DNA from 4 places in the Paenisporosarcina sp. TG-14 genome. Region 1 is predicted to be linked to each of the others. Evidence: riboswitches for the same ligand, from Rfam matches in the RefSeq annotation. Region 1 holds a riboswitch; each other region holds the start of a gene.
What was found. A riboswitch is a leader RNA that binds a small molecule or an ion and turns the genes downstream of it on or off. The one in region 1 is predicted to bind S-adenosylmethionine.

Region 1 (7,465 bases):
AGATGTATTTACCAGTTGTTCAACTAACAATTCAACTTATTCATGAATACCATCATCACTTTCTGATGTTTTCGTCCCCTAATAAGTAGCGAAGCGAAAATCAACCCAATTATTCCTCCTCGATTGATCCCTCGAAAAGGTGTTATATGGATAATATTGGGTGAAACGGAATAAAATCTGGTTCTAGCCGATTAAACGAGTTGCGAAGCCGATTGAAACCTCTCCGAAGCCGAATAAATCCCTATTTAAGCCGATTAAAATTTTTCAACTATCTAATAAATAGTAATATGTATCTTCTACTGACAGAAGTTAAGTTCTTTTGCGTAGATGTTAGTTTTAGGGTCTCCTCCTGTGAGAGTAGGATGTCGTTAGGCAAATAAAAAACCGATACCTGTAAAATGGTTATCGGTTTTTTATTTTTTTCGAGTTTTAATAGACGTGTGTGTGAAAGAGAAGGAATAAAGAGTTAGGGAAAAAAAGTGCTGAATCTAAATATCTGGCTGACTAAGTTGACTAGGCTATGAAACGTGATTGACCGGTAAATTTTCATAATAGAAAATATCCTTCAAAAATAGTCTTATTAAATCAAATGGACTTAAAATTGGATATTGTTACTCATTCGTCATATCCTTATTAAAAATGCCTAATCTCCCTATGCGCTCAATCGCTTCTTCTAAACGATGTTCATCTACTAATAATCCAACGCGAATATAGCCTTCTCCAAATTCACCAAAGCCAATTCCGGGTGCTACGGCTACGTCTGCTTCACTTAACAGTTTATCTGCGAAGTTCTGGCTTGTGTACCCTTTTGGGACGTTTAGCCAAGCAAAGAATGATCCTCTAGGAGCTTCTACTTTCCATCCGATGCGATTGCATGCAGAGATTAGCGCATTTCGACGTTTTTCGTAGTTATTTACAAAAGTAGTCACACATTCTTGATTTCCATTTAATGCAGCTACCGCGGCATGTTGTACGGCGGGGAATAGACTGACAAACATATGGTCTTGAATCACGTTTATTGCATCAATTATTTGTGAATTGCCGATAGCAAAACCGATACGCCAACCGGCCATATTGAATGTTTTAGACATTGTGTACATTTCAATGCCAACGTCTTTTGCACCTTTTGCTTGTAAATAACTTACTGGCTTAACTCCATCAAATCCAACGGCTCCATAGGCAAAATCATGGCATATAGCGATTTCGTTTTCTTTGGCAAATGCCACAGTGTCATTGAAAAAATTAAGGTCCGCAATCGCTCCTGTAGGATTATTTGGATAGTTAAGATACATGAGTTTTGCTCGTTTTTTACTCTCTTCAGAGAGCGCTCCATAATCGGGTAAAAAGTTATTTTCAGCGATAAGTGGTAACGTTTCAAGTTGAACGTCGGCTAATACGACTCCTGACAAATAGTCTGGATAACCAGGGTCTGGTAGCAACATCCAATCGCCAGGATTTAACACGGCCATTGGCAATTCAACAAGGCCAATTTTCGTTCCAGATAAAATAGCTACTTCCGTTAATGGGTCGATGTCTACATTGTATTCACGTTTATAAAAATTAGCAGCAGCTTCTTTCAATTCGCTAATTCCTCGGAACGGCGAATATTTATGGGTAGTTGGGTTTTCAACAGCTTCTTGAAGTGCTTTTACGATATGTAAAGGGGTAGGTTGATCAGGATTACCTTGACCTAGGTTGATCACATCGCGTCCTTGAGCAATAGCATCTCCTGTTTTTTGCACTAGAGAAGCAAAAAATTGTGGAGGTAATTGTTTTAGTTTTTTTGAAAGTTTCATGGCAGTTCCTCATTTTCTGAAATAGTTGCAATCGTCTGCCAAATCTTATAACCTTTTGTGTATATTGTCTATAGGAGGTGTACCATGAAAATCGCATGCATTCAACTCAACGTTGCGTTTGCCGATCCCGATAAAAATTTTCATAACGTCCAAATGTTAATTGAAAAAGTCGTAAATGAAGGTGCAGAGCTCGTTGTTTTACCTGAAATGTGGAATACTGCATATGCATTAAAAGAATTAGAGCAACTTGCTGATTTCGAAGGGAAACGAACGAAAAAGTTTCTTTCTGAACTGGCGCGTTTACATCACATCCACATCGTAGGTGGTTCGGTTTCTACGAAAAAAGGAACTAACTTCTACAACACCATGTATGTATTTACGAACGATGGTAAACTTGTTGCAGAATATGATAAAGCGCATTTATTTCGTCTGATGGATGAACATCTTTATCTACAAGCAGGAAATAAGGAAAATGTGTTTTATTTAGGTTCCATTCAAGCCGGAGGACTCATATGTTATGACTTAAGGTTTCCTGAATGGTTACGGGCACACGCATTAGCGGGGGCGAAGGTGTTATTTATTCCAGCACAGTGGCCAGAGTCTCGTATTGATCATTGGAAGATCTTACTGCAAGCACGTGCAATTGAAAATCAATGTTTCGTGATCGCTGTGAATCGAACTGGTAGTGATCCAAATAATCATTTTAATGGACAATCGATGATTATTGCACCTTGGGGTAAAATCTTGTGGACTGGTGCTGAACAAGAAGAGTACGCAGTGATTGATGTTGATTTTTCGGAAGTTGAAGAAGTGCGTAAACGTATACCTGTTTATGAAGATCGTAGACCAGCACTTTATAATTCATTATTTGAAAAGTGAAAATTTTATTCAAAAAGTGTTTGACACTTGTCGAAAAACAACGTAGTATTTGGTTTCAGCAACAAAACAACTACATACGGAATTTATCAAGAGAGACTGAGGGATAGGCCCTATGACGTCCGGCAACCTCCAGCACGAGCTGGGAAGGTGCCAATTCCTACAGAATGAAATCATTCTGAAAGATAACCAAAATCCAATTTTCGGTGCCTCTTTCTTTATGAAGGGGGCTTTTTTGCGGGGTAAGAAAGTAAAAGTTTTGCTTCAGGTCCTCAGTCGAAAGAAAGGCTTTCGTATCGATTCTTCGGACCTGTGTCAATCTAGCAGCTTTACGTTTTTCTTGGTTAATAAAGTATAAGTTCGATAAATAAAGTTTATTTATCGAATTAAACATATACAGCTCGCATATCCGCTTAAGAAAATCTTTATTGACTTTCAAATCGAGGTATAGTGACGCTTTTGGTGAAAAGGGGCTTTGTGATGATAAGAATTAAAGAGTTGACTAAAGAATACACAACAAAAAAAGGTCCTGTAATTGGTGTTAATCAAGTAAACCTCACGATCTCTAAAGGGGAAGTGTTCGGGATTGTCGGATATTCAGGAGCCGGCAAGAGTTCATTGCTACGCTGTATCAACTTACTTGAACGACCTACGGGTGGCAGTATTGAAGTAAACGGGCGTGACCTGACAAAATTAAAAGGTGAGGAATTACGAAAAGCACGATTGAAAATCGGTATGATTTTTCAACACTTTTACTTAATTAGTCAAAAGACAGTAGCCGAAAACATTGCATTTGCATTGAAAGCTGCAAGTACTCCGAGAGAGAAAATTGCAATTCGTGTTGTGGAATTGCTTGAGATGGTTGGTTTAACAGATAAGAAAGATGTGTATCCAGCTCAACTAAGTGGAGGACAAAAACAACGTGTTGGCATAGCCCGTGCATTGGCAAATAATCCGGCCGTGTTATTGTGTGACGAAGCTACTTCAGCACTCGATCCAAACACAACATTATCCATTTTACGGTTACTCAAAAAAATCAATCGCGAATTAAATATCACGATTGTGTTAATCACGCATGAAATGAATGTGGTAAAAGAAATTTGTGATCGCATGGCAGTTATGCAAGATGGTCGTGTCGTAGAAGAGGGGGATGTGTATGACATCTTCTCAAACCCTGTAACGGATTTGACGAAAGAATTTATTAGCAGTGTTGTATCGTTTGATGTGCCTCAGTCAATATTAGACGCTTGTAAAGGTCGACTCGTGAAGGTTTTATTTAGAGGAGATGTTGCAGGTGAGGGAATTATAGCAGATACAGTTAAGCAATTTGATATAAAAGCGAACTTCCTACATGGTTCGATTGAATACATTCAAGAAAGACCACTTGGTTTGTTTTTGATGGAAATAAAAGGGGAACCAGATGATGTTACGAGGGCTATCACATATATGGAAGGCCGAGGAGCGCAAGCGGAGGTGATTAGAAATGGGCTTTGATTTTCAGCATATGATAGAACTTGGACCAGATATTATGAAAGCATTTGGACAAACGATGCACATGATCGGAATCTCACTGACGGTTGCCATTATTATAGGATTACCACTGGGGATCGTACTTTTCATTACTGATCGGGGAGTATTCTTAGAAAATAGATTTGTGAAATCGACGCTTGGTTTTGTATCCAATATGGTACGTTCCATTCCGTTTATTATTTTGTTAGTAGCACTTATTCCTTTAACTAAATTACTCGCAGGCACTATTATTGGACCAGGAGCAGCAAGTGTTTCCTTGTCCGTTGCGGGCATTCCATTTTTCGCTCGAATCATCGAAACGTCTTTACGTGAAATTGATAAGGGTGTCATTGAAGCGGCTATTGCAGTAGGCGCAACACCTTGGATGATTATCAAGGATGTCTTATTACCAGAAGCAAAATCGAGCATTGTGCAGGGGATTACATTAACCGTCGTTAGTCTGATTGCCTATTCTGCAATGGCGGGTGTAGTAGGCGGTGGCGGTATTGGTGACTTAGCCATTCGCTTTGGTTATTACAGGTACGACAATACAATCATGATTGTCACGATTGTTATATTAATTGTTCTCGTTCAAATCATTCAATTAATAGGTGACTGGACGTCTAAAGCAATAGATAAAAGATAATAGAGGAGAGAAATGAACATGAAAAAAGGATTATTTACAATTATCTTAGTTATCTTAATGACAGTACTTGCAGCTTGTGGTGGGGATAAGGAAGCGGGTACAGATACAGCAGATGAAAAATCTGTTAAGTTAGGCGGAACAGCTGGTCCTTACAGTGATATGTTAAACAAAGCGATTAAACCAGCTTTAGAAGAAAAGGGATATAAAGTTGAGATTATAGAATTTAGTGATTATATTCAACCAAATAACGCATTAGATAATGGAGATATTGATGCGAACCTTTTCCAACACTCAATTTATTTAGAGAATTTCTCGAAAGAAAACAATATGGACTTAACTGGTCTTTTAACAGTGCCGACTGCACCAATGGGCATTTATTCAAATAAATTCGAGTCAATTGAAGAGATCGAAGAGGGTGCTACGATTGCGATACCAAATGATCCAGTAAACGCAGCACGTACTTTCTTAGTCCTACAAGACCATGACTTAATTGAATTAGATTCAAGTTCAGAGCCATTAACAGTTTCTGAAAAAGATATCAAAACGAACACGAAAAACTTAGTGTTCCAACCAATTGAAGCAGGTGGGTTGCCTCGTGCTGTAGAAGGTTCCGACTTAGCTGCAGTTCCAGGAAACTTCGCTTTAGCAGCAAAAATGGATTTATTGGATGCTTTAGTTCTTGAAGATATGCCAGATCAATACCGTAACTTAGTTGCCGTAAAGACTGAAAACAAAGATTCACAACTTGCGAAAGACTTAGTTGATATCGTAGAGTCACCAGAATTTGAAGCAATAATCGACAAGGATTTTGTAGGATTCGGTAAGCCAGAGTGGATGGAAAACCGTTAAGAGAGAAGGGTAATTGTGAAAGATATCATCGTTCGTGGGGCGCCAGCTGAATACGTATGTAAAAGTGGAGTGCTAGATGAACTTGAAAACAAATTACTGATTAGAAACATTAACCGTGTGCTCATTGTCTCGGGTGTGAAATCATGGAATGCGGCTAGCCACTATTTACCTAATCTGAAAAATATCCATGTGACACATATCTTCTATCACGGAGAATGTTCACTCACTGAAATTACTAGAGTGGCTAATTTAGCACAATTCAATATAGTAGATGCCATAATTGGTGTAGGTGGCGGAAAAGTGTTAGATGTGGTTAAAGCAGCAGCTTGTATAAGTGAAACGAAGGCAATCTTAATTCCAACGCTTGCTTCAAACTGTGCACCATGGACACCTTTAAGTGTAATTTATACAGATGAAGGTAAGATGACTCATTATGATGTGTACCCAATGAGTGTCGACATTCTACTCATAGAGCCGAGAATTTTAGTGGAAGCTCCCATTCCACTTCTCATTGCAGGTATCGGGGACACAATTGCCAAGTGGTATGAGGCAGATGTGCAAATTAGTAAATTAACTGATCCCTCTGTTGCACTTAAAGTCGCACATCATACAGCGAAACTGTGCGCGAATGAAATGTTCGAGAATGCACAACAGGCTATTCGTGATGCAAAAGAACAGAAATTGTCGAATGCGTTTCTCAAAGTAGTCGAATCGATTATTATGCTTGGTGGTATGGTAGGTGGTTTTGGTGATCATTTTGGTCGCACTGCTGGTGCCCACTCCATTCATAATGGTATGACGATTGTACCTGAGTCGCATAAGGCTTTACATGGAAGTAAAGTGGCCTATGGAATTTTGGTGCAGCTGCTTCTAGAACAAAAAGAGAGTGAAGTCGAGCGGCTTTTTGGTTTTTATAAAGAAATTGGTTTGCCTACGACGTTGCACGAATTGAACATTTCCGCTGAATGGATAGATGATATCGCTGAACACTCTACACGTGAAGAAGAGTCTATTCACCAAATGCGTAGTGCAAAAATGACCGCAACTGAAGTGGCGATAGCTATAAGGAAATTAGAGTCGCGTTAGTTAGTTTCAAAATGTGAGAACCCCTTACAAACGTAAGGCACTGAAAAAAATTATTATTTCTTAGCTTATGGACTAGTAAAGGTGTGATTTCCGTTTCAGCGCACTTTCATGTTTCGAAGCTAGCGTAGCGATGCAGAAACAGGCGGACGCTTTCCGCGGGCGAGCGCCAAGTCTCCTCGTCCGCTTGAAAACCCTTGCTCCTGCGGTTACTCGTCGCAAACGAATTGTACACAACTCGTTTCCTGCGGGGTCTCGTCTGTCTCGCTTTTTCCGCCGGAGTCGCCGCCTTCCACTACAATCTCTTGTAAATAATCCAAAGACAAACCTACTATTTTGATATTGATACAGTCTTTCTGTTTCGTAAAGGTTGTTATACAAGAAAAGAAGGCCTATTCTGTGACAATAAAATCGACAGACATAAGAATCAAGAAGCCTTTCAAAGTAGTAAGGAATTTAAGAAAAAGCGAAATGACGCTATAAATTCGAAGCGAAAAATAGTGAATTGAAATAGACTCGGGTATGATGTAGCATCATCTGCATGTCTATTTGATATGCAGATGCAAGAAGCCATAGACATATTCGTAGTAAACGAGTAAGCAATACGAAAGAAAAGGCAACATTTCGTTCAAATTTGAACGAAATGTTGCCTTTTTCAATTTAAACACACTTACAAATTTTAAAAACGTAACTTTTTTAGTGGCCT
Region 2 (7,659 bases), on a different contig from region 1:
TTCGTTTGCCCGCAACCTTCATTGTGTCATCGGACCGACCGAGTAAATACCAGAAACCGTGTTTGTCGATAGCAGCAAAGTCTCCATGTGCCCAAATTCCTTCCCACTTCGACCAGTAGGCACTTACATACCGTTCATCGTCATTCCAAAACGATTTTGTCATGCCAATAAACGGAACTGAAATGGTCAAATCACCAATGGAATTCTCAACTTTTTGTCCATTTTCATTAACGATTGTGGCTGCCATTCCTGGAATTGGCCCATGAAAACCACATGGCTTTATCGGAATAGTCGGGTATGTGCCAAGAATTCCCCCTGACACTTCAGTTCCTCCCGAATAATTTATGATCGGGCATCTGCCTTTTCCTACATGATCTAAAAACCAAAACCATGCTTCCGCGTTCCATGGTTCTCCTGTTGACCCTAGTATCCTTAAGGATGGAAGTTGTGGTACTTGCGCTTCTTTCGTCATGAGCGAACGGATTAAGGTAGGCGAAACTCCGAAAGTCGTAATTTGATGGCGTTCAATGAGTTCCCATAATCGACCTTCATGAGGAAAATCAGGGCTACCTTCGTAAAAAACAACCGTCGTACCGTGAACCGCTGCGCCTAAGAATAGCCAAGGCCCCATCATCCAACCAAAGTCCGACAGCCAAAAGATTCGGTCGTCTTTTTTTATATCAAAACAGAAGTAAAGGTCAATTGCGCTTTTTAAAGGAAATCCTGTATGAGTATGGACAGTACCCTTTGGTTTGCCAGTCGTGCCAGAGGTATACATAATCATGAATGGATCATCTGCACGCAGTCTCTCTGTCTCCACAGTTTGATCTACATGTTTGTCAGTCAAGTCATGTAACCAAATATCTATGTCTTGATTCCAGTTAATATCTTGGTTTGTGCGATTAGCTACCACGACATGCTCAATAGTCGGCGCAAGTTTAACTGCACGATCTGCTTCAGCTTTCGTGTTTATCACTTTTCCACGACGATAAAAACCGTCAGCTGTAATCAACATTTTCGCCTGACTATCGTTTAACCGTAACGCCACAGATTCCGACCCGTAACCTGAAAACACAGGGATCACTATCGCACCAATCTTTGCGCAGGCGAATAATGAAATAGGCGCTTCTGGTATTGGCGGCAAATAAATACCAATTCGGTCGCCCTTTACAATTCCTAATGATATAAGGCCAGCCGCTAGCTCATTAACTTTTTTATTAAGTTCGTTAAAGGTATAAGAAACAGTGCTTCCATCTTCACCTTCCCAAATAAAAGCAAGATGATCGCCTCTGCCGTTGATAATTTGTTTCTCAATCGTATAGTGGACAAGATTTGTTTTTCCCTTACTGAACCACTCCGGAAAAGCTATCCCATTTTGCGTATTCAGCAACTCGGTATAAGGCTCGTGCCACGTTACATCGAGTTCATTAAGCAGACTTTCATAAAACCATTGCGGATCGCTAATTGATTTCTTATGAAGTTCTTCAATATCAGCTAATCCGTGTTTACTATTGAATAAAGTGATGTTCGCATTGTTAATGAGCGTGTCATCTGGATACCATGCAAGCTCCTGATTATTTAATGTATTGAATGCTTCTTTTACGTTCATTGTCATTATTGCCACCCCTTAGGTACTTCCACTAAAACTGCGGTGCCTTGACCGCCTCCTCCACATAGGGTTGCGATTCCTTTTCCGCCTCCACGTCTTTTCAACTCATGGATAAGCGTTAGTAGCAAGCGAAATCCTGTGCCACCTAAAGGATGACCGAGTTCAATTGCCCCTCCGTTAATATTCACTTTTTCAAAGGGGATTTTTAGTTTCTTACAGCTTGCAATGGCAACACTCGCAAATGCTTCGTTTATTTCAAAGAGGTCAATTTCAGCTAGTGTGTGACCCGTTTTCTCAAGTACTTTTTCAATGGCTTGTGCTGGCTTTAAATGTAGGCTTACATCTGGACTGCAATATCTGCCCAACCAATGATTTTAGCAAGTGGCGTCTGGCCGATTTTGTTAGCAAACGACTCACTCGCAACAATCCCCACACTTGCTCCATCAGACATTTGAGAAGCATTGCCAGCTGTAATCGTTCCATCTTCAAGAAAAACGGGTCTTAATCTTGATAATGATTCAAAAGAAGAATTTGGGCGAATCCCTTCGTCTTCGGTTACAATTCCTGTTTTTGTTGTTACTGGTATGATCTCGTTTTCAAAATACCCTTTAGTCACCGCTTTATATGCACGCTGTTGTGAGGCAAGTGCATACTCATCTTGCTCGTAGCGCGTAATCCCTAACTCCTTGTTAATGGTATCTGTCAGAACGCCCATCGATTCATCAGACAAAGAGCACCACAGTCCATCGTCAAGCGTGTCGCTAAATACTTCTTTTCCAAGCGTGATGTTTTTCCGTAAATTGGCGACGTGTGGGGCATTGGTCATCGAATCATACCCGCCCACAATGTACAACTGCCCTTCGTGTAAGGCGATTCGTCTGGCTGCATCCGATACCGAAACCAAGCCTGCTAGACACACATTATTTAGCGTGATAGCTGGTACGGATAAATCTACTCCGGCATCCACCGCTACCTTTCTCGCAGGATTCTGACCTTGCCCCGCCTGAATAACCTGAGCAAGTATAACGCCATCTGCATTTCTCGATTGTGGAACCCTTCTTAGTAGTTCCTCAACAGCCGCAGTTCCCAACTGTTTTGCTGTGATGCCTGAAAGACTCCCTTTAAATTTCCCAAATGGTGTTCGAACTCCTTCTAAAATAACAACAGACATATTCTTTTCCCCTTTCAATTTTCACAAGTTACTCTTCACTTTCATTTATCGACTGACACGGAATCACCAGGTTAGGATTGACATTAATATCATACAGACCCTCTTTTTGGGTACAAAAAAGCCCCTTTCACTTTGAAAGAGGCTACGGTTTCTAATAAATCGCCTTATCTTCCAGAATGACATCATTCTGCAGGATTTAGCACCGTTCCATATAGGAGGTTGCTGGACTTCACAGGGCCTGTTCCCTCAGTCGCTCTTGATAAGTTTCTATTAAATTGGTTAAATATTCTTTGTAGTTAGAATATTAAATCGCTTAGGTGTTAATGTCAATCCTTGTTTTTACAGTTTTTACATTAGTAAACGCTTACATCATTGACACTACTGTAAAGAAATTATTTTCTACTTATTTATTCCTGCCAGCACTAAACTCGAAAGTTAACTCTTACATTTATAGGGAAATCAAGTGTGTTCTGCACAGTTTTTTCATATTTATCGTGTACAATTAAACGCAGTTAGTTGAGGATGGTGTAAGAGATGAATCGTATTTCGATGAAGTTAGCGGCGTATTTTTTGTTAGCTGTGTTGATCTTAGAGGGATTAATGATGATTTACTTGCATCGCACGATTGTTCATGCACAAGAAGATGCCCAGTTTTCGCAGTTGCTTGAACGTGGGGCGAACCATCGCGATGTGTTGCAAGATTCTTATTCACAAGAAACATTGATGCATATTGAGCTGATGGAGTCGAGTCCAGAACGGCAAGTTGCAATTTTAGATTTGGATCGTCAGTGGACTGCAGGTTCAGATAGTTCGAAGGCTTTAGTCGATAATTTCCAACAAAATTTAACAGTCGCTCCTGCTCGTGATTCAGTTATCATTAATGATTGGCAACAGTACAACTACATTGTTACGTTACATCCATTTGAAGCGGAAAATGGTCAACGAGGTTCAGTTGTCATGTTTGAATCAAGTGAGTCACTTCATTCCCTTATGGAAAGATTAAATATACACTTTAGAATTGCAGGCTTGGCTAGTTTACTCATTTTGTTTGTGGTGTACGTAGGATTATCTCGTATTATTACTCGACCACTTATTCGTATGAAAGAAGCGACGGAACGACTAAGTACCGGAGATTTCCGAGTCAAGTTAACTCACCAAAGTCGAGATGAACTAGGTGAATTGTCAAAGTCGATTCAAAAATTAGCGGATGATTTAGAGCATACCAAAAAAGAACGTATGGAGTTTCTTGCAGCTATTTCACATGAATTACGAACTCCTCTCACCTATTTATCGGGATATTCTTCTGTCTTAAAGCGAGATGACCTATCCGCACAAGACCGACAGCGCTATGTGTCGATTTTAGAAGAAGAATCGACTCGTTTGACTGAACTCGTAAAAAATTTATTTGACCTGGCACAAATGGGCGAAACAACATTCACCATTTCAAAAGAAAGCGTCCAATCAAGCCCCTTTTTCTCTAATGTATTGCAACGTGTCGAACCTTCTTTTCAATTAGAAGAAAAGTATTTGCAGCTGTCGATTCGAGAAGAATTTGAGATGTTTGTAGACCCGGTTCGTGTCGAACAAATCGTCATAAATTTGCTGGATAATGCCCGTAAATATTCGCCTATAGGATCGACCACAAGGATGGATGTCTTTTTGCAAGATGGACAAACGGTCATTCGAATAGAAGACGAAGGGATAGGCATCCATCCACATAATTTTGAATTGATTTTTGAAAAACTTGTTCGGGTAGAGAAGTCTCGTTCTAGAGAATATGGTGGCGCTGGTCTTGGGCTAGCTATTGTCAAAGAGCTCGTTGACGCACATGGAGGACGTATTGAAGTGATTAGTGATGTAGGGAAAGGCAGTGTTTTCACTGTCATTTTGTAAGAAATCAGGTGAGTGAATGACAACGATTCTGTGTATCGATGATGAAAAGAGAATGTTGGAATTACTAGATTTATTCTTAACACCAAACGGCTTTCAATGTCTGATTAGCAATGATGGGCAAAAAGGATTACAGCTCCTCGATCTACATTCAGTTGATTTAGTCCTTCTTGATGTGATGATGCCTTTTATGAATGGTTGGCAAGTGTGTGAAGCCATTCGTCAAAAGTCTGATGTGCCCATTATTATGTTGACAGCTAGATCCGACAAGAGTGACGTAGTAAAAGGATTGCAAGCAGGCGCTGATGACTATATTATTAAACCGTTCGATGAACAAGAGCTCGTGGCACGTATAAATGCTGTACTAAGACGTTCTTCTTCTACAGACTCACCCATCTTGATTCGAGATGGTTTCATTTTGGATTTAGCTGCGTATACTTTTCGTATAAACGACCAAACGCTTACGCTAACCTTAAAAGAATTTCAATTGTTGGAGACATTTATGACGCATCCCACTAGAACCTATACGCGCGAACAATTACTTGCTGTCGTGTGGCCTGACCGGTCTCTCACAGAATTGCGTACAGTCGATTCACATATTCGGAATTTGCGTGATAAACTTAAAACAGCTGGGTTTCCAACGTCAGACTACATCGTGACAGTTTGGGGAATTGGCTACAAATGGAAGTAAAGGTGGATTATATGCAGAAAAAATTGAAATTTTTAGTCATCCTTTTTGTACTATTTCTGATCAGTGCATGTTCGAAAGAAGAAACATCTAATTTTACTTATGAAGCTATCGATGATTCCAATGTAATTGATCATATTCATGGTATCGGGTATCCAGCAAATGGAGATATATTACTTGTCGCTACTCATCAAGGACCCATCACATTTGATGGTGATACTTGGAAAAAATCAAATTCACAGAAAAATGACTACATGGGTTTTCAAGCGGTCAGTAAAGGATTTTATTCTAGTGGTCATCCTGAACCCGATTCTTCGCTAGAAGATCCCCTCGGTTTAGTGAAGAGTACTGATTTGGGAGAGAATATTGAGCAACTCGCATTTTATGGCGAGATTGACTTTCATTATTTAGCTGCTGGTTATGATACAAATCGAGTATACGTAATTAATCCTATGCCTGTTAAAGGATTAGAACCAGGTTTACATTATACAGATGACGATGGTGAATCCTTTGTTCAAAAAGCGATGAACGGGTTTGACTCACAAAAAGCGTCGAACTTAGCTGCACATCCTGAGGATAAGGACTTGGTTATGATTGGGTCAGACACTGGTCTGTCCGTGTCAACAAATGCTGGAGAAGATTTTTCTTCTAAATTAGTCGGTTCTTATGTCACCTATGTGACTATAGGAAAAGAAGTTGGCTATGTATCGAGAATTGAAGAAGAAAAAGTTGAGCTTGTGGCATTTGATTTAGATAATTATGAGGAAAACATACTTTCATTGCCTGAAATAGAGGGTGACAATCCAATCACCTTTATCACTGTTCACCCAATGGATGAGCAGGAACTGTCCATTGTTACGTTGCAAAATGATATTTATGTAACAAAGGATGGCGGCAAATCATGGACAGCTATCATGGAAAAAGGCAAAGTGGTTCAACCGTAATATTGGCAGAGTATAAAGCCGTGACAAGCGTTATAACGGCGCTACGAAAACACAATTGAGGTAAGGTGCTAATACTGTCCTATTAAGAAAAACCGGGCAAACCACACTATAACCTGATGAATAAGACAGTCTTCTATATTAATCTAGTGATTTCCGTTACAGGCGGACGCTTTCCGCGGGGCGAGCGCCAAGCCTCCTCGTCCGCTTGCGCTACCTGCGGGGTCTCGTCTGTCTCGCTTTTCCCGCCGGAGTCGCCGCCTTTCACTACAATCATTCACCTTTTAAAAATAAACAGTGATAGCCATATAGTTTTAAAAATAAATATAAAAAAGCGTCCTATTTTAAAATGAAAGTACCCACACCCATATTTAGATAGGACGATTTATTATGTGCAATCAAGATTACTAAACAGAATATATCACTGAACAAAATTCACTTCACTTCCGCTGAGAGAAAACTTACGTTTCTAAAAAAAGAAATCACGACTTCACATTGATCGAATTAACGAGAGTCACATCAAAGAAATTCCGATTTAGCATGTTAGTCTACATATACTAGAAACACCATGAACACTGGTACTTTAAAGAAATTTTCAACTTTAAAAATAATTCTCCATACACTAATGTACTTGGGTTCCTATCACTATGTCTCGCAAAACTGCTGCACCATAACCTCAAGAATAAAAGACACCGATTGAAGTGACAGAGTCACTTTCAATCGGTGTCTTTCGTATAGGACTCCTGCGGCATGTGTCGTCACTCGCTTGCTTTAAAGTATGTGCAATTCCATTTTCTACAGACCTAGATAGCAGGGTTTTAGGTAGCGTAGCGAAAAAAAAACCATTTAACTCCTTCTGTAAAACAGAGTTGAAACACCTAATTGGTAGCCATTTCGCTAGCGCTACATGGCTTTTTTTCTGTGGGTGATTCTTTAAGAGCTTCAAGTTAACATGAATAACTTCCATAATTTTACTATTACAACGTGGATCACGATTTTTACAACGTGGAGGTCTTTTTTTACAACGTGAAAGCCAATAATTACAACTGAGCCACCGCTCGACATTAAATCCATATCTTTTTGGCGATTCGAGACACGTTATCGTGTGGCAAACCCCGTAAAGGAAAAAGACTAGCAATGTGACGCTGTCACATTGCTAGTCTTTTCCTTCTATAGGTTATGTAACCTCATTTTGTACTTTCATATTTTAGTTTCCGTTGCACCTCAGTGACCATTACCATCTTCTGGGACAATTTCAAGTTTCTCATCTAAGATTCCTTGTGTTTGATAAGAGATTGTCGCTTCGGAGCCAATCAAAAAACCATGATTATAAGGTCCTTTAGACGGTTCTTTTTTAAAC
Region 3 (7,659 bases), on a different contig from region 1:
TTTTCTATACCCCAATGAATTACTTCGGGATTTAGAGGTTCCCCCACACTTAATAGATGTCGAAGCGAACTTAAGTCATACTGTTGTAAAATCGTATCTCCTTCTGCCTTCAACATTCTAAAAGCAGTTGGTGCACTATACCAAACAGTTACCTTTGTCTTTTCAATGGTTGAATACCAGGAATCTGCGTCAAATCTTCCGCCATATAATACAATCGTTGCACGATTTAACCAAGGAGCAAAGATAGCATAAACCGTACCGGTAACCCAACCAGGATGAGCTGTACACCAATATACGTCATCTTCTTGTATATCTAGCACCCATTTTCCAGTTTGATACTGCTGAATCATTGCCCGATGAGCATGAATGATTCCTTTCGGCTTTCCAGTAGATCCACTTGTATAATGAATATTAAGACGATCTTCTAAATCAAGCCATTCCGTAACATTTTCATCACTTTTAGTACGACGTAATTCTTCCTTCAATGAGATTTCCCCATCCTCACAGTGCTCTGTTTCGGCAGTAATGAAGATTTTCTCAAGTGTTGGCAAATCGCCTTTTGGTACACGCTTAACCAAATCGCTATCCGTGATTAAGTATCGACCGTTACAGTCACTAATTCTGTCTCTTATGGCTTCTTCCATAAACGCCTCGAACAATGGACCGACAACCGCGCCTATTTTGACAGCTGCAATCATCGCAATATAGCAATCTGGATTTTTAGGTAAAAAGATAAAGACGATATCGCCTTTTTGTACACCATTATTTTTTAATACGGTTGCTAGATGATCCGTTTTATCTTTTAGTTGTGAAAATGTATATTTAATTTCTTCTTCATCATTTAAAAAGTGAAGGCCAATTTTATCCCCATAACCATCTTCTACATGGCGATCAATACATTCATGAGCCATATTGACTTTTCCTGAATGATACCAGCTAAACTGTTTTTCAACTTCCTGCCAAGAAAACCCCTCAATACTTTCTTGATAGTTGGAGAGATTATAGGATTGATTTTCAGCCTTATTTGGCTGTAGCTTTAATGTTGTCATGACTTTCCCCCTTTTCTCCTTGAGTCAAATCCAATAAATCAAGGATGTTTGCCTTCATTTTTGCTAATTCTTCATTTCCACGTGACCGTGGTTTTGTCATTGGTACATGAAGTTCTTTATATATCTCACCGGGCTGTCCTCGTAAAATAAAGATCCGATCACATAAGTAAAGAGCTTCATCAATGTCGTGTGTTACCAAAACAATTGACGACTGATATTGATGCCAAATTTTTAATAATAAATCCTGTAATTGCATTTTGGTAAAAGCATCCAATGCACTAAATGGTTCATCTAGAAGAAGAACTTCCGGGTTCGTGATAAGTGCTCGGGCAATCGACACCCGTTGCGCCATTCCGCCAGAGAGATCTTTTGGAAAGTGGTTACCAAAGCCCTGGAGGCCAACAAGGTCAACAAAGTCTTGTGCCTTTTTTTGCTTTTGTTTATCTTTCTTTACTTTTAGTCCAAAAGCGACATTATCGACGACATTAAGCCATGGCATTAAACGTGGTTCTTGAAAAATAATCCCTACTTTTTCATGAACGGCTTTAATCAATTCATCATCTATCTTCACAGCGCCTGTATACTCAGGGTCAAGACCTGAAAGTACTCTTAGTAATGTACTTTTTCCGCAACCACTAGTACCAAGCAGTCCGATGATTTCTCCTTTTTCAGAAGTAAAGCTTATATTTTTAAATCCTGCCGAACCTTCACTGAAAGTTCGCGATACATTTTTTAATGAAAGCAAAAGTCTCACTCCTTTAATTCAACTTACCGAAGCTGTCCTGCCAATGAAGAGCTTTTGATTCAATAATTTTTAAAACAGAGTCTGTTAGTTTTCCCAAGACCGCAAATAGGAAAATGCTCGCGAGAACTAAGTCAGGGGAGAAGGTGTTTTGTCCAACAACAAGCAAATAACCCATTCCTTTGCTTGCCCCCATAAGTTCTGCAGCAACTACAAACATCCAGCCAAGACCGAGTCCGCTTCTGATCCCTGTAAAAAAAGAAGGTAGAGATGCTGGTAGTATCACTTTTCTGACCAATTGGAGTGGAGTAAAATTATATATTTTCCCTACCTCAATGAGCTTGCGATCTACTCCTTGAATACCAGAAACAATACTCAAATACACGGGAAAGAATACACCTACCGCAATGAGGGTAATTTTAGAAGATTCTCCAATCCCCATCCACAAGATGAATAATGGAACTAATGCTAGCGGTGGAATCGCTCTAAATGCATGAATAAGTGGGTCCATTAATTGTTCAGCTTTTTTTAGATAACCAACAATTGACCCTATGACAACAGCAAATCCAACACCGATTGCAAAACCAATCATATGGTTACTCCAATATGACCCCATAAGGTTCCATCAACTACCATGCTGACTATTTTTTCTAAAACTTGGGTTGGCGGTGGCATCAAGTGCCTCTCTAAAACACCAACCACACTTAGAATTTGCCATGCTGCCAATAAGAAAATAGGCACGACACTTCCATATAAAGCCACTTTCAGTTTCTTTGGAAAACGAATGCTGTTTTTTACTTTCCATTGGACTCGTTGTGATAGAGGTTCACTTTTACTGCTCATTCGTCATACCCCCTTTCTTATTTTGATTCAGGCTCTTTTCTTACACTTATTGTTTTCTAAAGTTGTATAAGTTGTTCTAGAGATATATTAAAAATATTTACGAGAACTGCCTGGATTAATTTTTCACTACTTCGTTGGCATAATCCGAATTAATTAATTCATCAATCAATTTCTCTAAATCAGCATTTTTATCAATAATATTATTTTTTTGAAGTACTTCACCTACAGATTGTAAGGCTTCTACCTGTTCGTTTCCCGGTAGTGAATTCGAGTAATCTGTTCTTTCCAATTGCTTTAATGCGACATCAATATCGATGCTCGCTTCTTTAGCCAAAATTTCAGCTGTTTTCTGTGGATTCTCTATCGCCCATTTTCTCGCTTTTTCATATACCTTTATTACTCTCTCTACTTCGTCCGGATATTCTTCAGCAAATTCAGAACGTACATTTAAAACACCATACGTATTAAAATCTGGGTTACGGTAAAACAATTCGGCACCAGTCGTTAATTCAACTTTTGCCATATGGGGATCAAGTCCTGCCCATGCATCTACTTGATTGGTCGATAAAGCTACTGCTCCATCCGCATGTTGAAGATTAATAATTTCCACATCATCTGAGCTTAATCCCTCTTCATTAAGAGCACGTAAAAGTAAAAAATAAGGCTCTGATCCTAATGTAGCCGCCACTTTTTTTCCTTTTAAATCCTTCACTGACTTGATTTCGGAATCTTTATTCGTCACAAGTGCAGTCCACTCAGGCTCAGAGAATACATAAACACTTTCAATAGGCGATCCCTTTTCTTTTGCTAACAATGCAGCAGTTATTGCTGTCGAACCGAAATCAGCACTGCTACTATTTAGGAATTCGAGCGCCTTATTACCGCCTTGACTAAGAACAAATTCAACTTCAATTCCGTCTTTTTTGAATTCCTCCTCTACCCATCCAAACTCTCTTAATATAAGACTTGTGGGTGAATAATAAGCATAGTCAAGCGTGATTTTTTTCGGTTTGTCATTTTTCTCTCCACTTGCATTGTCTGAACACCCCGTTATAACTACTAACAACAAAATTGTTATAAAGCCTAGTACTATTTTTTTCACTTATTCTTCCCCCTTTTTTTGTTTATTAATGACTTAAATTTCACAAGCATAAGTAACAATCGTCCCTCTTAATCGTTGTGCTTCTTTATATGTACATCGATTATGGATAACATCTAGTCCTGCCTCTTTTGCAATTGTTGCCGCCTCTGGAGAAATAACACCTTCCTGCAACCAAAAAATCCTTGGTTTTACAACTGCGGCTTCTTTTGCAACTGAAATTGCTGCCTCTGGGCTGCGGAATACTTGAACGATATCAATCGTTCCTGGAACTGACGTCAAATCGGGATAAGCCTTTTCTCCTAAAACTTCCTTTTCAACAGGATTAACAGGAATGATTTTGTAGCCAAGACGTTGCATTTTTCTTGCTAAACGATTACTAGGTCTTGAAGGGTTTCCGCTTAGACCAACAACAGCTAATGTCTTTTGTCGCTGCTGTTCTTTTCCATTTACGATTTCACGAACTATTGGCGATTGCAAAGCCCATCGAATAACACTTTCATCATTAATAACCACTTCAATTTGTTCTTGGCCATTTGGTGCAAGCCCAGTTGCTTCAAACAAAGCCCGATCAAGATCATTCTTCAAATCGCGAACCGACTCTATTCCAATGGAAAGTCGTATTAAATCTTCGGTAACACCTGTCAACTGAAGTTCTTCTGTGCTCAGTTGCTGATGCGTAGTAGAAGCTGGATGAATAATTAATGATTTTGCGTCACCAACATTTGCTACATGCGACCATAGGGCAACATTGTCAATTAACTTCTTACCTGCATCTCTACCACCTTTAATTCCAAAATTAACGATTGAACCAAAGCCATTCGTCAAGTACTTTTGAGCTAATTCATGTGCTGGATGGTCTTCGAGTCCAGGATATGAAATCCATTCTACTCCCGGATGTGTAGCTAAATACTCCGCTAACTCCTGAGCATTTTTATTATGTTTTTCAATACGCACATGCAATGTTTCTAATCCTTGAAGTAGATTGAATGCACTTTGTGCACTCAAACATGAACCGAAATCTCGCAACATCTGTACACGTAGCTTGGTGCTAAAAGCAAGAGTTCCAAAATCAAAAGCGTATCTTATTCCGTTATAGCTTCGATCCGGCTCTGTGAATGTTGGGAATTTTTCACTGTTCCAATTAAACCGTCCACCATCTACTACAAGGCCACCAATTGTTGTTCCGTGACCACCAATCCATTTGGTAGCTGAGTGAACAACAATATCAGCTCCATAAGTAATCGGCTTACACAAATATGGCGACGCAAATGTATTATCAATAATCAGTGGAATTCCAGCCTCGTGCGCAATATCTGCAACTTTTTCAATATCTAAAACTTGAAGGCTTGGATTTCCAATAATCTCTCCGTAAAGTGCTTTCGTCTTCGGAGTAATCGCCTTCCGGAAGTTTTCCGGATCGGTCGCATCTACAAAGTGAACAGTAATTCCATATCGTGGAAGGGTGGTAGAAAATAAATTATATGTTCCTCCATAAAGACTGGAAGCAGCCACAATTTCATCACCTGCACTCGCAACATTCATTACCGCCAAAGCAATAGCCGCCATTCCTGATGAAGTCGCAACTGCTGCTACACCGTCTTCTAAAAGTGCAATTCGTTTTTCTAATACATCGACTGTTGGATTACCAATTCTAGAATAGATATTTCCGGGCTCATCTAAAGCGAATAAGCTTTGTGCGTGGTCTGTATTGTGGAATACATAAGAACTAGTTTGATAAATAGGTACTGCCCGAGAACCTGTGGTTGGATCAGGTGATTGACCACCATGTAATAATATTGTTTCTAAATCGTAGCCTTCGTTTTGATTTGTCATTTGTTTTTCCTCCTAGGATGTAAATAATTTTCAGTAATCTTATTGGGATACTTGGTTTAATTCTTGAAAAGGTGTAAGTTTTCTTAAAACTTTCTGTAAGGAACACAAAAGACCCTTCTTCATAAGAAGAGGGTCTCTATTCCTCCTCTTATCTTGCAGACATAAACTATCCGCAGGAATTAGCACCTTTTCAAGGGGTTACCTTGATGGTTGCTGGGTTTCACAGGGCCAAGTCCCTCCACCACTCTTGATAAGAAGTAATTATTAAATTAGCAATGCTTTAATGCTTTAATTGATAAACTTATACTATGTCAGCACTTTTTCAAATAGTAATCAATTCATAAAAAATTTCTAATAAATCATAAAAAAGAAAAAGACCCTCAATATAGAGAAGGTCTTTAGTCCTCCTCTTATCTTGCAGGTATACACAACCTGCCGGAATTAGCACCTTTTCAAGGATTTCCTTGATGGTTGCTGGGTTTCACAGGGCCAAGTCCCTCCACCACTCTGGATAAGAGTATTCAATTTTATTTTTTAAACACTTTTAATTTACTAGCTTGTTGATGATTCTATTGTATTCAGAATTTAATGTCAACTATTTTTTTGAAAATTTTCAATAATTTATATTTTAAATTATAATTATTATTTTCTATAAAAGCAGTCACTTCATATATTTTAATTATGTTGGTGAAGATTTTTATAAGCAGAACCAGGGTGACTTTCTTTTAAATATCTCTGACCCTTACCATATAACTTCTCCCTATATGTTCCTTCTTCATATTCAGTTTGAACAAGTCCTCGCTGTTGTAAAATCGGAATGACAAGTTCTACAAAATCTTCAAAACTTCCAGGTGCGAGCGTATAAGCTAAATTGAATCCATCAACATCTGTTTCTTTTATCCAATACTCTAATTCATCAGCAATCTGTTCAGGCGATCCAACTGCAACTGGTCCTCTTCCTCCAATTCCTACAAAAGTAGCAAGTTCTCGAATGGTCCATTTGCGATCAGGGTCAGCTTTCGTGAATACTTCGACTGCAGATTGAATTGCATTACTATCGATATATTCTAATGTCTGATCTGGTTCATACTTTGAAAAATCAATTCCAGTCCATCCGCCAAGTAGTGCCAAGGCACCTTCATAGCTTACATAACTTTTTAATTCTTCATATTTCTTATTTGCTTCCTCTTCAGTCTTACCGACGATAGCAGTAAACACTGTAAACACGAGAATATCATCTGGTTTCCTACCGAATTTTTTTGTTTTTTCACGTAATTCTTTGACACCTTTTTTCACTGCATCTGTTGTGGGTCCTGCTGTAAAAACACATTCAGCATGCTTAGCCGCAAAATCTGCTCCACGTTTAGAAGCACCTGCTTGGTAAAGTACAGGTGTCCGCTGTGGAGAAGGCTCACATAAATGGGCGCCAGGAACTTTGAAAAATTCCCCTTCGTGATTAATTGTATGTACTTTTTTAGGATCTGTGTATATTTTATTTTTCTTATCACGTAATACCGCACCCTCTTCCCAACTACCTTCCCATAATTTATAGCTAACCTCTAAAAATTCCTCAGCTATGTCATAACGCTTATCATGTGGAATTTGACCTTCTAAACCAAAGTTTTTTGCTGCGCTCTCTAAATAAGAGGACACAATGTTCCAAGCTATTCTCCCTTTAGTAAGATGATCTAACGTCGAAAACCTTCTTGCCAACATATATGGTTGCTCGTATGTGAGTGAATAAGTTAGTCCAAAACTTAGGTGTTTCGTTGCGTAAGCCATGGCAGGAATCAATAACATGGGATCATTAGCTGGGGCTTGAATAGCCTGTTCTACAGCAACATCTTTGCTACCGTTGTAAACATCATAATAGCCCAGTACATCTGCCAAGAAAATCCCATCAAACTTTCCTTTTTCTAATAATTTAGCTAACTTGACCCAGTAATCCAAATCACAATATCTGTGGGATTGATCCTCTGGATGACTCCAAAGTCCTGGTGATTGATGACCTACACAATTCATATCAAACGCATTCAAGTAAATTCGTTTTCCCAATATGATTCCTCCTTAAGAAATTATTCACAAAAAAA
Region 4 (7,659 bases), on a different contig from region 1:
AGACTACAACCAGCAGTTGAATTATTGTAGACGGCACAGTGTAAAAGTGTTTCAGCTGACGGTCTGAGATCACTAACTTCAACTGAACTCCCTTTGTTATCAACAACTAAGAAGTCTTTAGAAGTTCTTTTTCTCTTATCTTTACCACTTGCTGTTACTAGGAATTGGGTTGGGCTATCGTTTACTTTAATAGAAAGATTCCCACTTGTTCCCATAAACCAATCTCGAGTAGCTAACTCATCTTTTATATCTGCTAGTTCATTCCACTTCTCCTGAAGTAGTTTCATGAGTTCACATCCAATTGTATCTCGATAATCGTAATTACATCATGAAAATTTTCATACTTTTCGTAAGGCAATCTTAACTCTTCACATTTTTCAATGAGAAAATCTCTTGCAATTACTATGTCTGCAAGCTTAGCCGCTTCTAGGTCTGTAATTGAATCTCCGATAACTATGCTAGTAGCATCTTTAGGAAGAAGATTTCGCATGATAGACGGTTTGCAACAACCGCACCCTTGACTAGCACAAGTTTCATCACATCCAAAGGGGAAAATAATTTTAATAGTATCTTCAGAAAAGTCAGCTATGTTGCAATAGATGTCTTCAAATGGACCATATGGCTCTAGAAGAGGTTTGACGAAAAAATCAATTCCTCCACTAACGATATACAGGGGGATATTGTGTTTTTTTGTATAGGTAACAAATTCTCCAAAACCTTCACGAATCTGCGCTTCTTCAAGTACGTATGAAATTACTTCATCCTTTAGTGAAGACGGCAGCAGTGAAAACATCTTTCTAACTCCCTCTTCAATTGAAATATTTTGTGCTAAAATATTATCTTTTGTTGATTCCCATTCAGGGGGATTAAACTTTTTCATAATATGAATAATGTTGTCCTGAGTCGTTACAGTCCCATCAAAATCACAAAAAATAGTTAGATTTTTCATTTGTCACTTCCCCATAATTTAAGTGCTTCTCTTAATTCATCTTGTTCTTTAACTACTTCCGACAATTCTTCACCTTCTAAAACAGCATCAATTGCTTGTCTGAATGCTCGTCCACCACCAGCTGCACCTGACGGATGTCCGTGCACACCACCGCCAGCATTAATCACACAGTCAATTCCATAATCCTGAACTAGTAGCGGGACTAGCCCCGGATGGATACCTGCAGATGGAACTGGAAACGTTCGTTTAAAAGTGGTTTCTTTCGTCAATTCTTCAGCAATTGCAAGGGCTACATCTTTTTCTAGAGCTACACTACCATATGGCGATGGGAAGAGTGACAAGTCCGCACCTAAATAGCGTGTTAACTTCCCGAGGAGTAGTGGATTAGATACCCCGTAAAATGCAGAAGAAGTGAAAGCTCCACTAAATGCTGGATGAGCCATGATTGGTAATTGAATTTCTTTGTCTTCGGCTAACTCTTGAAGGACATCAAGTCCATACGTATGAACATTGAATAGTAAGGCATCAGCCCCTAGCTCACTCGCCCTCTTCGCCTTACCTCTTAGTTCAGATGTTCTCCCTGTTAAATTAATTGCATACAAAGTTTTATGTCCAGTTTCTTCATATACTTGTTGTAATACTTTTCTACCTCTTGTTATTCGCTTTTCAAATGGAGTATGATGATTTTCAAATAAAATCTCATCATCCTTAACAAGATCAACTCCCCCTAAAGCTTGCTCTCGTAATTGCGCTACCAAATAATCTATGTCCCTACCAATTACTCCTTTAAAAATACTCATAACCAGTGGTCGTTCATGAACATTAAGAATAGTACGAATTCCCTCAATCCCGAACTTAGGACCTGGAAAATTACTTTCTAGTTTCTTTCCAAATTCTAAGTCTAGTAATTTCACTTTACCGTCTAGAGACAGCTTTCCGAAAACAGTCGCCAAGATCGCTGGTATATCTGACGTGAAATTTGCGCTAGGATAAGAAATTTTCACTTCTGCTTTAATTTCTTCCGGTGTTATTGGGTAAGATTCGTCTACAAACTCTTTTATTGATACGACAATACCTTTATGTTTTTTTAGTTGTTGTTGATCGAGCATCGGTAAATCCGTCCAAGATCCAATTGTTAAACCAAGTGCAATTCCTTCTGCCTTTTTCTCAAAAGAACCAGGCTTTCCATAAAGCTGATAGCATGCTGTTATTTGGCTCATGTTGAACTCTTCTCCTTTTGTATGTATGTATTAACATCAGTTTTAATTTAGTTGACACAAAAAAACCTCATCATAATAAGAAGAGGTTAACAGGATAAACGTCTTCTTATCTCTCAGCAATAAGCTGTAAGAATTAGCACCGTGTCCAAAATTGAATCGGTTGCCGGGTATCATAGGGCTTGTCCCTCCACCTGCTCTAAATAAGAATAATTATATTAATTTTAGGATAAGAAAAAGTAGGAGTCGTTATTGTGTAAAATGCCACGCTTTTCTTAAAAATGAATTTGTTTGATTATTTCATCAATTAGATTGATTGTCAATCATTTATCAATATTTTTATTTCCCTGGAAATAGTTCACAGAATTTTCCGCTAAATATAGAATTGCCAAGAAATAGAAATAAGAAATGAGCATTTTATACGTCAAATAAGTTTTATTTAAATAAAACTTAGAATAAGAAGAGATATAAGCATGAACCTTTGACTGAAGAAAAAACAGCTTCATATGAAATAAAGTAATTTATCACACTTACACTAAATAGAGGAATTGACTTTAGCTCCTTTTTTCTTATAATGGATGTGTAAGAATTATAACATTATGAAAAATGAAACGCTCTCAGATGCATTACTTCATTTGCATTTTTATTATTAAGTTTTATAAATACCGTTCGATTCTCGCATAATATTATAAAATATGAATATCCTTTAAGAGTAGACCCATTTAATAATAGATTAATACTTTATTAAAATTATATAATCTTAAAGGGTAACTTCACCATTGCATTATTAAATACTTATTGTAAATGACTTGGTACATCAGTCGTTTCCTTGTTTATTGTTTCGGTAAAGATATTCTCTTGAGAATATCTTTGGTTATTCAAATTTAATTTGCCGGATTGAATTAATTGAATCAGGTTCCGTATATCTTCTTTTGTTGCAGGCTGTTTAGCTTCTTTTAATAAGTATCCTAATTGCCCACTAGACTCAATTGTTGCAATTTGAACATCATTAATTGAAGTAATACCAGATTGCCGAAGTCTGGCTTCTAACTTATCCACCGGTAAACGGAGCTTCTTTAAGTTCTTCTCGTTTAAAACACCGTTTTCAATTACTGGTAAAGCTTTGCCTGAAAGTGTTGTTTCAGCTATATCAAATTTTACTTGAAAGTATTCCGTAATTATTAGGCTTAATACTAATACGGCCGCTACGCCAAAAGTTGTCCAGAGTCCTCGTCCTGTGACAGGCTGGATAAGCAATGTACCGATTCCAATCATTATTACTGTTTGAGGAATCGTCATCTGAGATATTGATTTTCTACCACTTACCCTTAGGATTAGTGTACCAATTACGAAAATAAGAACTGTTTGCCAAATCAAGTTTAGATCCATACTTGAACTCCTTTCCATTTCCGATTAATACATATGTTGGAATGTTCTTCTATGTGGAACTATAAGTAAATGCCCATGACAGATACATTTTAAATAATGAAAGTTATAACACTTACACTACACAAATTTTGTCATGAGCTACTTTTAAATTAACGTTTAAGAATTAGTACTATTCAGTTGAGTTTTGTACTATTTTATTTCTCGAAAATTTGATGAATTACTTCATTCGGTTGACTATTATTTAAATTTTTATATATACAGCTCGCTGGTTTATCGCGCAATGTTTCGGAGAAAGCAATTGCTAATTCTGCTTCACCCGCTACATGTATTTCACTCCAACCACGACTTTTTTTCAGCTGCTCTACATTTGTACCCATCTCCTTATAGAATCTGTACAAGTTTTCTCTAAGGCGTGATTCTAAGAAGTCTACTTTACTGCTCCCAATTACATGTTGACCATCAGGGTCCATGTTTTTCTCTTCTCCCCATTCTTCAAGATTCGCATCAAATATGTAGACCAATTCATCTTTGATGGATCCCATAGCGGTATCGAATATGCGAACTTCCCCAAAGCTTGGCAAGATAATTCCTGCTTCCGGATATGCTTTATACATATATTCCATCTCTTCAAGCACTGGATGGTCTTCCCAATGAAAGCTTGATTTCACAGGTACTTGCACATAATAAACTGACCACAGTGGAGGGTTCTCTGATGCAAAAATCACGACTCCTTTGTGTAAATCATTTCGATTATCTCCGATTTCATCCATTACTTTTTTCTTGAGTTTTTTAAAAGATTTCAATTCTGTATCATTATTGGAAGCTGCTAAATACTTGTCTAAATCCTTCAAACCGTTTTTCAAATGAATTTTCCATGCACCATTCAACTGTTCAGGGTCACCTGGATTAGTGTTCAAATATACACTCAATACACTTCTCTCACCACTGTGATATTCTTTTAAATACTGAATTTCTTCTTTCAATCCCATAAGTCATGTAACCTCCTTAAATTCCTCTACATTACAAGGATGCCCTTTAAGCACCAAGTTTATTACGAATTCCTAGATACAAGTTATTGATAATTCTGTAGCTCCAGAAATGCTTTTCTATATTTATTAAAAGTCTAATGAAAGAAGGTGTCATTCATCTCCAACTTTTTTTTGATGAGGGTTTTTGTAAGGCATTGTTAAACCGTCTAAGTTTTTCGTTTCATACTATTCATCTTTTTAACTTATTGGCATTATCCATTAAATAACTTACAAAAGTATCGTCTCTAACTAGCCAGGCTCCGTGATTTCTTTTTAAGTATTTTTCACCTTCTTCAAAATTCACATAAGTCGTATCAATTCTTTTTTTATTTTGTTCAATCACCCAATCTTGATCATTGACTTGATATAGAAAAAAGACTTCATTTATTTGGTTTTTATACAGAGAACCAAATTTAGACCGTTTCAAGTTATAACGATTTCGTTTCGCGTCTTCTCTGAGAGGATCTATGTGAAACGTTCCAACCACAAACTTCTTGTAGGCTTCATCAGTCAAAGAACAACCCGAAGCTTTTTCGTGCCCTCCACCACCGAACTTACCGGCTACTTCAGACACATCAATATGGTCGTGAACCGTTCTAAATCCTAATCGTTTTCCTCCTATATTTAATATGGCAATATAGTCAAGATGCGGATACTCTTTACCCAGTTCATTTCCAAGCTCAGAATGATATGATTCCGCGTAAACGATTCCGGCATAATGTTCACCGACTTTAGACTGAACAAGTTCTCGTCTCTTCCGGCGAATATAACGTTCAATTTTATTATCTTCCATATCAAGTATTTTCTTTTCAAACTCATCAAAAAAGAAATGTTCGCTTGTCATAAGTCGGCTAATCATTTTTTCTTCAAATTCTTCAATTGACACTAAAAAAAAGAGTGCATTTAGGCGCTGGGCTTGAAAATTCTCATTTTTCTCCCATTCCCAAGTATCATACTGTCTAACAAGCTCTACAAATTCCGAGACAGATCCAGTTGGCTCCATTAGTTGATGCTCCACAAGAAATTGATAAAATAGAGAAGTTGCTGAAGTTAATTTTCCTTCGTCATCTTCTACTACCACATGCCCCCAATCATAATTATTAAAATGAAGAGCCGTCTTATGGTGATCAATCAATTGAACCTTTCCTTCAGCTTGATAAAATGTATTGAGCTTCTTTTCATTTGCTTCATTTACAGATAAATCCGTAATAAATAAAAATGTATCCTTACTATCATTTTCTAAAAACCATTCAACTTCACGATTAAGACTCGCAACAGAATTGTATCTTACCTTCACCTGTTTACCAAAAGCGAGCTTTGCTAAAATACCACATCCAACTCCATCCAAATCACTATGGGACAACAGTTTTTTCATGTTTTCACCTCAATATATAGTATGGTTTCAAAAGGGTTAAATTATTGATTAAAGATGATGTTTTTTACTCAGTAAATTGAGATATGTTTCTTAAATATTGAAACCTTTATGTTTTAATGAATTTAACTCATAATAAAAAGACCGTAATCTAAATGAAAATAGATAACGGTCTTTTTATGTGAGCTTTGATAGTTCCCAGTTGTTTAGCTTACCTATTGATATTCTTATATTTCATTTCACAAGTAAAAATATAAAAATTAGATTTACTAAAAGCAATAAGTTTCTTGTGTTCTTAGAACTTCGGCACTGTTAAGGTTTAAAGCTAAGCTTCCTTTACCGTAATGCTCCCATTATCCGAACTCAGCTGAATTAGCACAGAACCATCTCCGAAAATCATGTCCCTCGACTTCTCACCAAATACGCTTACTTTACCCCAATCACGATCCACTCGAATTGTAGCATGTTCCGGTTTGTGATTCATCGTAAGTTCAATGCTACCATTATCAGTCTTCAAGCTGATCGGCTTAGTCAAGATTTTTACATAGCCTACAATTCTTCCATTATCCGTTTTTGCTTTAATCATTCCCTGTACATCATGTAACTCAATGCGACCATTATCGGACTGCGCGCTTACTACATCAGCCTTCACATTACTAAGCTCTAAACGGCCATTATCACTTTCTACTTCAAGTTCAGTTACCTGCACATTCGTCAGCATAATACGACCGTTATCAGAAATCGTGCGAAGTTGCTTTGCTACTACGTGACTTAACTCAATGCGACCATTATCTGACTCTATCGCCACAACCTCAGCATGCATTGAATGGCCCTTCGTTGAACCATTATCATTATTCACTCTAATCGATTCATACATTTGAACCGGCAATTTTACCGACACTAAAGGTACCTTCAATCCAATACCAAATGGGAAAAACCGACGTGACTGCTTCACTTTAATCATAAGTGTATCACCCATCACATCCATCGAAAGCAACGTTTGATTTGAATGATCTGACATATTCACATGTGCTATTTCGTCATGCGACGGTTCAATTGTCAAATTGCCATTCTCAATTTGCATATCCACTTTCCTATACTCGCCAGCCACCGGTAAATCCTCTGGAATCATGTCATCCTCGGTATATGCTTTCAATAGTTCAGACGCAATAAATTTAGACGTCCCAAGAGACTCTATAATTTCCGCATCTGTCTTGCCGTCCTTATTGCCATTCACAAAATACTCATTGAAATCACTAATAATATCCTTCAGTTCATCCGGCTTTAAGTTCCCTAATTCATTTTTCAATTCCTCTAAATAAAGCGATTTCTCCATCATACTTCCCCCTTGTCTAACAATTGATGAACCCCTTCAACAAAATGTTTCCACTCCGCAAGCTGATCCTGCAAATAGTTCTTGCCTTGTACCGTAATCTGATAATACTTACGCGGCGGCCCCTCTGTTGACTCAGACAAATACGTCGTAAAATATCCCTCTTTCGTTAAACGCCTCAATAATGGATACACCGTACCTTCCGATATTTCAATACTATCCGAAATTGCCTGCACCAACTCATAGCCATAGCGGTCTTGTCGATCCACTAGAGCCAATACACACAAACTCAGGACACCTTTCTTAAACTGCACATTCACCCATCATCCACCTCCGGTACTATCTATTGAATAGTACTATATCATAACGCT

Region 2: it holds a riboswitch for S-adenosylmethionine, as region 1 does, so the genes downstream of both, C406_RS19575 (thiolase family protein) here and C406_RS0117600 (methionine ABC transporter ATP-binding protein) in region 1, are expected to answer to the same signal.
Region 3: it holds a riboswitch for S-adenosylmethionine, as region 1 does, so the genes downstream of both, C406_RS0104895 (PLP-dependent aspartate aminotransferase family protein) here and C406_RS0117600 (methionine ABC transporter ATP-binding protein) in region 1, are expected to answer to the same signal.
Region 4: it holds a riboswitch for S-adenosylmethionine, as region 1 does, so the genes downstream of both, C406_RS0100475 (2,3-diketo-5-methylthiopentyl-1-phosphate enolase) here and C406_RS0117600 (methionine ABC transporter ATP-binding protein) in region 1, are expected to answer to the same signal.

Annotation. Positions count from the first base shown of each region.
Region 1 is NZ_AMGD01000081.1:22,507-29,971, reverse strand. Features, by position in the region: gene C406_RS0117615 (pyridoxal phosphate-dependent aminotransferase) at 612-1,796, opposite strand; gene C406_RS0117610 (carbon-nitrogen family hydrolase) at 1,881-2,675, shown strand; SAM riboswitch class I at 2,756-2,864, shown strand; gene C406_RS0117600 (methionine ABC transporter ATP-binding protein) at 3,153-4,166, shown strand; gene C406_RS0117595 (methionine ABC transporter permease) at 4,156-4,827, shown strand; gene C406_RS0117590 (MetQ/NlpA family ABC transporter substrate-binding protein) at 4,846-5,676, shown strand; gene C406_RS0117585 (iron-containing alcohol dehydrogenase family protein) at 5,692-6,762, shown strand.
Region 2 is NZ_AMGD01000040.1:16,824-24,482, reverse strand. Features, by position in the region: gene C406_RS0112255 (AMP-binding protein) at 1-1,615, opposite strand, end outside; gene C406_RS21060 (hypothetical protein) at 1,615-1,974, opposite strand; gene C406_RS19575 (thiolase family protein) at 1,947-2,780, opposite strand; SAM riboswitch class I at 2,942-3,046, opposite strand; gene C406_RS0112245 (HAMP domain-containing sensor histidine kinase) at 3,315-4,673, shown strand; gene C406_RS0112240 (response regulator transcription factor) at 4,690-5,361, shown strand; gene C406_RS0112235 (F510_1955 family glycosylhydrolase) at 5,373-6,302, shown strand; gene C406_RS0112225 (hypothetical protein) at 7,524-7,659, opposite strand, start outside.
Region 3 is NZ_AMGD01000012.1:10,026-17,684, reverse strand. Features, by position in the region: gene C406_RS0104915 (AMP-binding protein) at 1-1,049, opposite strand, end outside; gene C406_RS0104910 (ABC transporter ATP-binding protein) at 1,021-1,794, opposite strand; gene C406_RS19295 (ABC transporter permease) at 1,808-2,383, opposite strand; gene C406_RS21325 (hypothetical protein) at 2,380-2,634, opposite strand; gene C406_RS0104900 (aliphatic sulfonate ABC transporter substrate-binding protein) at 2,750-3,736, opposite strand; gene C406_RS0104895 (PLP-dependent aspartate aminotransferase family protein) at 3,770-5,569, opposite strand; SAM riboswitch class I at 5,715-5,826, opposite strand; SAM riboswitch class I at 5,977-6,087, opposite strand; gene C406_RS0104890 (LLM class flavin-dependent oxidoreductase) at 6,245-7,624, opposite strand.
Region 4 is NZ_AMGD01000002.1:24,160-31,818, reverse strand. Features, by position in the region: gene C406_RS0100485 (methylthioribulose 1-phosphate dehydratase) at 1-287, opposite strand, end outside; gene C406_RS0100480 (2-hydroxy-3-keto-5-methylthiopentenyl-1-phosphate phosphatase) at 284-949, opposite strand; gene C406_RS0100475 (2,3-diketo-5-methylthiopentyl-1-phosphate enolase) at 946-2,169, opposite strand; SAM riboswitch class I at 2,273-2,376, opposite strand; gene C406_RS0100470 (DUF421 domain-containing protein) at 2,962-3,555, opposite strand; gene C406_RS0100465 (VLRF1 family aeRF1-type release factor) at 3,750-4,544, opposite strand; gene C406_RS0100460 (DHH family phosphoesterase) at 4,774-5,958, opposite strand; gene C406_RS0100455 (DUF4097 family beta strand repeat-containing protein) at 6,281-7,291, opposite strand; gene C406_RS0100450 (PadR family transcriptional regulator) at 7,291-7,608, opposite strand.